DNA from 2 places in the Paraburkholderia sp. J7 genome. Region 1 is predicted to be linked to the other one. Evidence: predicted binding sites of a transcription regulator. Region 1 holds the regulator's gene; the other holds the start of a gene.

Region 1 (4,418 bases):
TTGGTGCGCATGCTGGCCGTGGATGTCCACGAGCATTTCGCCCAGTTCGCGCAATTGCGCGAGCGTCGCGGGCGTCCCGTTGATGAAGGCGCGCGCGCGCCCGCCGCTATCCACCACGCGGCGCATCATGACGGTCTGCTCGCCGTCCCCGTTCGCGAGTGCTTGCTCATCGAGCCAAAGGGCAGCGTGCGGCGGCACATCGAACTCGGCGGTGATGTCGGCGCGGCTCTCGCCCGTGCGCACGACGCTCGCGTCGGCGCGCGTGCCGAGCGTGAGGGCGAGGGCGTCGATCAGGATCGACTTGCCCGCGCCCGTCTCGCCGGAAAACACGGTGAAGCCGCTGTCGAATTCGAGGTCGAGCGCCGCGACGATCACGAAGTCGCGAATCGAAAGATGGCGAAGCATGGCGTCTGGTTCTGCTTGTTTTGGTTGGCTTGGGTTACCGTGGGACTGCTGGTAGCGCGGCAACTGCGTGGCAACGACCACGCGCGCTTCACGCGAAGACGCGGGTTTAGTCCTCCGGATCGCCCTGCAGCGAGGGGTGCTCGTTCCAGTGCAGTTTCTTGCGCAGCGTGCGGAAGTAGCTATAGCCGACCGGGTGCAGGAAGGGCACCGTGTGGCGCGAGCGGCGCACCTCGATCACGTCGTTCAGTTCGAGTGCCGTGAACGATTGCATGTCGAAGTTCACGTTGACGTCGCGGCCCGCCACGATCTGGATGCTCACCTTGGAGTCGTCGGGCAGCACGATCGGGCGGTTCGAGAGCGCGTGCGGCGCGATCGGCACGAGCACGATGCCTTGCAGCTGCGGATGCAGGATCGGCCCCTGCGACGAGAGCGCGTAAGCGGTCGAGCCGGTGGGCGTCGCGACGATCAAACCGTCCGAGCGCTGGTTGTACATGAAGCGGCCATCCACGTTCACGCGCAGTTCGGCCATGCCGGAAAAGCCGCTACGGTTCACGACCACGTCGTTGAAGGCGAGCGCGTGGTAGATCGGGTCGCCGTCGCGCGTGATGCGCGACTCCAGCAGCGAACGCTCCTCGCGCTCGAACGAGCCCGCGAGCAGTTGCGGCACGACCTCCTGCATCTCGGAAAACGCGATGTCGGTAATGAAGCCGAGCCGCCCATGGTTGATGCCGATGAGCGGCGTGCGGTACGGCGCGAGCTGGCGGCCGATGCCGAGCATCGTGCCGTCGCCGCCGAGCACGACGGCCACGTCCGCGCGCGCCCCGATCTCGGCAGGTTGCAGCGCGGGATAGCCTTGCGCGCCGATTTCCTCTGCGGTCTGCGCTTCGAACACGACCTCGAAGCCGCGCTTCGAAATGGTCTGGGCGAGCGCCATCAGCGGCTCGGCGATGCCTGGCGTATTGCTGCGCCCAACGAGCGCAACAGTCTTGAACTGGCTCTGGATCTTCTGGATCTGCATGCCGGCATTACACCATAGTCACGTCGCGAAAAGAACCTGGCGCAGACCGGGACAGGCCCGCCGGGCCTTGCGCGCCGCGCCTTCCAGCCCGCCGCCGGTGACACGGCGATGACAAGGCGCGAGGTATCGCGCGAAGTACCGGGGCGCCGCACCCTGAGCCGAAGGTACGCCCGCGAGGCCCGGTCTGGCGGCGCACTCGCGGCCAACCCGCCGTTAGGCTAAAATTTTGAGTCATGCTAGATCCTCGCGCACAAACCCTCCTCAAAACGCTGATCGAGCGCTACATCGCCGAAGGTCAGCCGGTCGGCTCGCGCACGCTGTCGCGCTATTCCGGCCTGGAATTGAGCCCGGCGACGATCCGCAACGTCATGTCTGACCTCGAGGAGCTGGGTCTCGTGTCCAGCCCGCATACGTCGGCGGGGCGTGTGCCCACGCCGCGCGGGTATCGCCTGTTCGTCGACACCATGCTCACCGTCGAGCCCAGCTCCGACGACGACGCGCTCACGCGCGCGGTGAAGACCACGCTGCGCCCGGGCGAGCCGCAGAAAGTGGTGGCGGCCGCCGCCAGCGTGCTCTCGAACCTCTCGCAGTTCGCGGGTGTGGTGCTGACGCCCCGGCGCAGCCACGTGTTCAAGCAGATCGAGTTCATGCGCCTGTCCGACAAGCGCATCCTGCTGATCATCGTGACGCCCGAAGGCGACGTGCAGAACCGCATCATGGCGACGCAGCGCGACTTCTCGCCTTCCGAGCTCGTCGAAGCTTCGAATTACATCAACGCGCACTTCGCTGGCCTGTCGTTCGACGAGGTGCGCCGCCGCCTGCGCGAGGAAATCGACGCGCTGCGCGGCGACATGACCTCGCTTATGCACGCGGCCGTGACCGCGAGCACCGAAGAGCCCGAAAGCGGCGACACCTTGCTCATTTCCGGCGAACGCAACCTGCTCGAAGTGGCCGATCTTTCGTCGGACATGGCGCGCCTGCGCAAGCTCTTCGACGTGTTCGACCAGAAAACCAGCCTCCTGCAGCTGCTCGACGTCTCGAGCCACGCGCAGGGCGTGCAGATTTTCATTGGCGGCGAGTCCCAACTCGTGCCGATCGAGGAAATGAGCGTGGTGACGGCGCCCTACGAGGTGAACGGCAAGATCGTCGGCACACTCGGCGTGATCGGGCCGACGCGCATGGCGTACAACCGGGTGATTCCGATCGTCGACATCACCGCGCGCCTGCTCTCGCTCACGCTCAGCCAGAACTGAGCGCCGCCACCGGCCCGCTGCATCGGCTATCAGGCCCATCTGTCTTTCCGAAGATCATCCCCGAAACGCTTGCCGCGCGCCATCGGCCGAACGGCCAATGCCAGGCAAACTCAGGCAACCGCTGACAACGCACGGTAACCCGCGCCGGCGCGGGCCGGTTTGGGCCGCCTGGACCGCCCGCTATAATGATTGTTTCGTGTAACCGTTGCTGCGCACTCGCGCGGCGCCACTGATCGCCTATGCGTTTCGACCTGGAGCGGCCTTCGCAGTCCGCCGCGGCGCATCGCGTCGCCGTGCTGCTCATCAACCTGGGTACGCCGGACGCGCCCACGCCGCGCGCCGTGCGCCGCTATCTCGCGCAGTTTCTGTCCGATCCGCGCGTGGTCGAGATTCCGGCCCCGATCTGGCAGGTCATCCTGCGCGCGTTGATCCTGCCGTTTCGCGGCCGTTCGTCGGCGAAGAAGTATGCGGCGGTCTGGACGCCCGAGGGCTCGCCGCTGCGCGTGCACACGCAAAAGCAGACCGAGGGCCTGCGCCACCTGCTGCAGATCAACGACTACACGGTCCTCGTCGATTACGCGATGCGCTACGGCACGCCCGACATCCCGGCGATGCTGAACCAGCTCAAGCTGGCGGGCGCGGAACGCATCCTGCTCATGCCGATGTATCCGCAGTACTCGGCGTCGACCACGGCCACGGCGTTCGACGCGGCCTTCGTTGCGCTGCGCCGCATGCGCAACCAGCCGGAAGTCCGCACGGTGCGTGGCTATCACGACCATCCGGCGTATATCGCGGCGCTCGCGGCCCAGGTGCATCAGTACTGGCATGCGCACGGCAAGCCCAATTTCGCGGCGGGCGACCGCCTCGTGCTGAGCTTTCACGGCGTGCCGAGCCGCACGCTCGATCTGGGCGACCCGTACCACGACCAGTGTCAGCAAACGGCCGCGCTACTCATGCATGCGCTGGAGCTAACGCCGGTCGAATGCCGGGTGACCTTCCAGTCGCGCTTTGGGCGGGCGCAGTGGCTGCAGCCGTACACGGCGCCCACGCTGCGGGAACTGGGGGCGGGCGGCGTGCGCCGCGCCGACGTGTTCTGCCCCGGTTTCACGGCGGATTGCCTTGAAACCATCGAGGAAATCGGCATGGAAGTGCGCGACGAATTCCTGCACGCCGGCGGCAAGGAATTCCATCGCATCCCGTGCCTGAACGCTTCGCACGCGTGGATCGCGGCGCTGGGCGAAATTGTTGCGCAACACCTGCAGGGCTGGCCGGTGCAGGCCGCGGCGCCGGCCGGTGCGGTGGCGTGACCCTGCAGATTGAGCGGCGCATTGCGGAAAGCCTCTGATGAACTACAAGATTTCGACTGAACCTGGCGCGCGGCTGCGCATCGACAAATGGCTATGGGCGGCGCGCTTCTTCAAGACGCGCTCGCTCGCCTCGGACGCCGTAGGCAAGGGGCACGTGCGCATTGGCGGCGACGCCGTGAAGGCATCGAAGGACGTGCGCGTGGGCGACCTCGTCGAAATTGAGATCGATCATGTGGTGTGGGAAGTGCAGGTGCGGGGAATTTGCGAGGTGCGCGGCCCGGCCAGCATCGCGCAAACGCTCTACGCGGAAACCGAGGCCGGGCGCGAGAGGCGCGCGGCGGAACAGGAGCGGCGCCGGCTCTTTCGCGAACCGGCTGCCGTGTTGCAAGGCAGGCCGACCAAGCGCGACCGCCGCACTATCGACAAACTTTCGCG
Region 2 (4,418 bases), 140 kb from region 1:
GCCGACGAACTACGCGAAGCCATGGCCGACCTGCTCGTGCCGCAGACCACGCTGCTTGTTGCCGATTCCGCAACGCTGATCGCGCTCGCGCAGCCGGACGGCGACGCGGAAGCGCCCAGCGTCGACGCGGCTATCGCGCACCTGCTTGCCACGGGCTGCGAGTACATCCTGGCGATGGAAACGGGCACGCACCGCGTGGTCAACACGCTGTATTGCGAAGACGGCCAGCTGCGCCAGGACCTGTGGGACCGCTCCACGCAGCCGATGATGGGCGTGACCGACACGCTCGGCGCCGCCATTGCCGCACTGCTCGCGAACGGCCAGGAGCCGCCCGAGGCCGTGCGCGAGGCGCAGGAGTATGTGTATCAGGCCGTGCAGAGTGCGTTCAGGCCGGGCATGGGGGCGTGGCTGCCCGACCGGTTCTTCTGGGCGCGCAGCAACGACTCGGACGGGGACGAAGCCTCTCCCGGCGAAGCGAAGCAATAACGCTCGCGGCGCGGCGGCGCGTGAACCACGCGCAAACCGCACGGACGAAAAAAAACCCGCATCGCTGCGGGTTTTTTCTTTTCGGGCTGGGAAACACGCCTCGCGGCGTGTCCCCTGCACTTCGATGTAATTTCGGCGTGAGCCTAAATTACATGTCCATGCCCATGCCGCCCATGCCGCCGGGCATGCCGCCAGCCATCGGAGCATCTTCCTTCGGCACTTCAGCAACGGCTGCGTCCGTCGTCAGGAGCAGGCCAGCAACCGAAGCTGCGTTTTGCAGCGCGGTGCGCGTGACCTTCGTCGGGTCGACCACGCCGGCTTCAACCATGTCGACGTATTCGCCGGTCGCTGCGTTGTAGCCGTAGTTGCCCGAACCAGCGGCAACCGCTGCCACGACCACCGACGCTTCTTCGCCGCCGTTCGTGACGATCTGGCGCAGCGGCTCTTCCATGGCGCGCAGGACGATCTTGATACCTGCGTCCTGGTCAGCGTTCGCACCCTTCACGTTGGCGATTGCCGTACGTGCACGGATCAGCGCAACGCCGCCGCCCGGGACGATGCCTTCTTCAACGGCAGCGCGGGTTGCGTGCAGCGCGTCTTCCACGCGTGCCTTCTTTTCCTTCATTTCGACTTCGGTCGCAGCGCCGACCTTGATCACTGCCACGCCGCCTGCCAGCTTGGCAACGCGCTCTTGCAGCTTTTCACGGTCGTAGTCCGACGTCGCTTCTTCGATTTGCGTGCGGATTTGCTTCACGCGCGCTTCGATGTTCACGGCTTCGCCAGCGCCGTCGATGATCGTCGTGTTTTCCTTGCCCACTTCGATGCGCTTCGCTTGACCGAGTTCGTTCAGCGTTGCCTTTTCGAGCGTGAGGCCGGTTTCTTCAGCGATAACTTGACCGCCGGTCAGGATCGCGATGTCTTCCAGCATGGCCTTGCGACGGTCGCCGAAGCCCGGAGCCTTGACTGCGACGGTCTTCAGGATGCCGCGGATGTTGTTGACGACCAGCGTGGCCAGTGCCTCGCCTTCGACGTCTTCAGCGATGATCAGCAGCGGACGGCCAGCCTTCGCGACTTGTTCCAGAACCGGCAGCAGATCACGGATGTTCGAGATCTTCTTGTCGAACAGCAGGACGAACGGGCTTTCCAGCACGGCGACTTGCTTGTCCGGGTTGTTGATGAAGTACGGCGAGAGGTAGCCGCGGTCGAATTGCATACCTTCGACGACTTCCAGCTCGTCTTGCAGCGACTTGCCGTCTTCGACGGTGATGACGCCTTCCTTGCCAACCTTGTCCATCGCTTCAGCGATACGGTCGCCGATCGACGTGTCGCTGTTGGCCGAGATCGAGCCGACTTGCGCGATTTCCTTGTTGGTCGTGCAGGGCTTGCTGACCTTGCGCAGCTCTTCGATTGCTGCTGCGACGGCCTTGTCGATGCCGCGCTTCAGGTCCATCGGGTTCATGCCCGATGCGACGTACTTCATGCCTTCGCGGACGATCGACTGGGCCAGAACCGTAGCCGTCGTCGTGCCGTCACCGGCGTTGTCGCTGGTCTTGGAAGCGACTTCCTTGACCATTTGCGCGCCCATGTTCTGGAGCTTGTCCTTGAGCTCGATTTCCTTTGCGACCGAGACACCGTCCTTGGTGACCGTCGGGCCGCCGAACGAGCGCTCGAGCACCACGTTGCGGCCCTTCGGACCCAGCGTGACCTTCACTGCGTTGGCGAGAATGTTCACGCCTTCAACCATCTTGGAACGGGCGGAATCGCCGAACACGACGTCTTTAGCTGCCATCTTCTAACTCCTTGGATTCTTGAATAGTGAGCGGTGGAATGAACTTACTTGTTCACCACGGCCATGATGTCTTCTTCGCGCATCACGAGCAGTTCGTTGCCGTCGACCTTGACGGTCTGGCCAGCGTACTTGCCGAACAGGACGCGATCGCCGACCTTCACGTCGAGCGCGATCAGGGCGCCCTTGTCGTCGCGCTTGCCCGGGCCGATGGCCAGGACTTCGCCTTGATCCGGCTTTTCTGCCGCTGCGTCCGGGATCACGATGCCCGAAGCGGTCTTGGTTTCTTGATCCAGGCGCTTGACGATCACGCGATCATGCAAAGGACGAAGGTTCATGGATGTTCCTCTGTTGATTGGGACTTGAAGAGACTCAAGAAAACCTGGCTGCCGGCAACCGCCAGCCAGAGATGTTTATGCACCGAGCGTTGTTAGCACTCTCATGCGGTGAGTGCTAATTATATGGACGAGGGATGACAAATTCAAGAAGTGGGGCGGAACGGGGGAATGATGCGTCGTGGGGCGCTCGCGAGGAACCCGCGAGGAGCAGCTAGCAGGCAGCAGACCACCTTAATTTTTCCAATTAAAACAACGCATTAGAGTAAAAATTGGCGGCATAAGCCTGGGCCCGGGACGTGACGCGGCAGGCCGAGCCAAGGGCGGATTCGCCCGGCAGAGCAATGATTTAGATTCCTAGGGGATTCCCGGAGCCGCGAGTGGAAAGGCCTGCGGTCGACAGTGACGCAGCCCTTGCGGTGTCGCACAAAAAAGGGTCGGACTAATCAGTGGGTAACGCGATAGGACGCGCGTTCAGCGCCCCTGCGCCACCGAAGCATAGCGGCCGCTATAGAACACGAGCGGTGCGTCCTCCTCGAGCGAGAACGACAGCACCTCGCCGACGAACAGCGTGTGATCGCCGCAAGGATGCCGGTCGACCACGCGCGCCGCGAAGCGCGCCAGTGCGCGATGCAGCAGCGCGACACCCGCCAGCCCCTCCACCTCCGTGAAGCACGGGGCGAGCCAGTCCTGCGGCTCGCCGGCAAAGTGCCGGCTATGTGACTCCTGCTCCTCGGAAAGCACGCTGACACCAAAGAGGTCCGCACTCATCATCCGCTCGTGCATGCGCGCGCGGTGGCCGACCGACACGACAATGAGCGGGGGTCTGAGCGACCCGGACATGAAGGCGTTCGCCGTCATGGCATGCAATTCGTCGCCGGTGCCCGCGGAAATCACCACGACGCCCGTGGCAAAGCGGCCCAGCGCGTTGCGCAGGCGCCGCTCGTCCAGCTCACCGCAGGACGCGGGTCTTTCAACGCTGCGTTGTACGATCGCGTGCATTGTCGCCCTCCCGCATGCGGCCGTGATGGTTGTCAAAGCGCACGATGTGGTCTCCTCGCGCCGTGTAGCGGCGCACGGCTCATTGAATCCTCATGGCCGTTGCGCATCTGTACGTGCACACACAGATCCGCCACCGTCGCCGAAAACGCACCGAGCCCTACTGCACTCTCGGCTTACGTGCGATGAAATGAAACCAGAACACATCGCTCGAGGTCTTTTCTGCCGGAATGCGCTGGCCGTCACAGCTGCCGAACACCGCATCGATTTCGAAGCCGAGCGAGGTGAGTTGGCGCCGCTGCTCGGGCAACGTCGTGTACACAATGACGATGCCGAAGAAATGCGCGCCCGCAGTCTTGATCGAATACCCAGGGTAGTCGCGATGAAAACGCACATGCCGCAGGTAGTTGTACGTCGCGAGCGGCATCACGCGCATCGAGCGCAGCGTGCGCCAGCCAAAGCGCAAGGGATTCGGCGAAAAACGCGGCAGCAGCTTCCAGATGCTTTCGTTGAAGCCCGGGCCTTCGCGGTTGTGCGTCGAGAACAGCACGAGCCCGCCGGGACGCGTGACGCGGTACATCTCCTTGAGAATGCGCACGCGGTCTTCATAGTCCACGCAGTCGATGCCGTTCCAGCTGAATGCAGTAAGCGCGAAATGGTCCGACGGCAGGTCGGCCATGTCGCGCGCGTCCATGTGGCGCAAGTCGAGGCCCGGAAAGCGCGCGCTCGCCTGCTCGAGCAGCTTTGCCGTGTAGTCGATGCCGGTGTACTTCTGCGAAATCCGCATCATCAGCGGAATCGTGCGGCCCGCG

The links. Region 1 encodes HrcA, which represses chaperone genes, less so after heat shock. Its sites were predicted from a motif close to TTAGCACTCNNNNNNNNNGAGTGCTAA; they were not measured.
Region 2: the regulator HrcA is predicted to act here: its motif matches at 2,703-2,729, upstream of groES (co-chaperone GroES).

Annotation. Positions count from the first base shown of each region.
Region 1 covers NZ_CAJMYZ010000004.1:120,546-124,963, forward strand. Annotated here, with positions in the region: gene recN (DNA repair protein RecN) at 1-405, opposite strand, end outside; gene U5A58_RS08050 (NAD kinase) at 512-1,423, opposite strand; gene hrcA (heat-inducible transcriptional repressor HrcA) at 1,657-2,676, shown strand; gene hemH (ferrochelatase) at 2,916-3,983, shown strand; gene U5A58_RS08065 (RNA-binding S4 domain-containing protein) at 4,021-4,418, shown strand, end outside.
Region 2 covers NZ_CAJMYZ010000004.1:255,976-260,393, reverse strand. Annotated here, with positions in the region: gene U5A58_RS08650 (hydroxymethylpyrimidine/phosphomethylpyrimidine kinase) at 1-486, shown strand, start outside; gene groL (chaperonin GroEL) at 635-2,275, opposite strand; gene groES (co-chaperone GroES) at 2,320-2,610, opposite strand; gene U5A58_RS08635 (flavin reductase family protein) at 3,082-3,609, opposite strand; gene U5A58_RS08630 (class I SAM-dependent methyltransferase) at 3,767-4,418, opposite strand, start outside.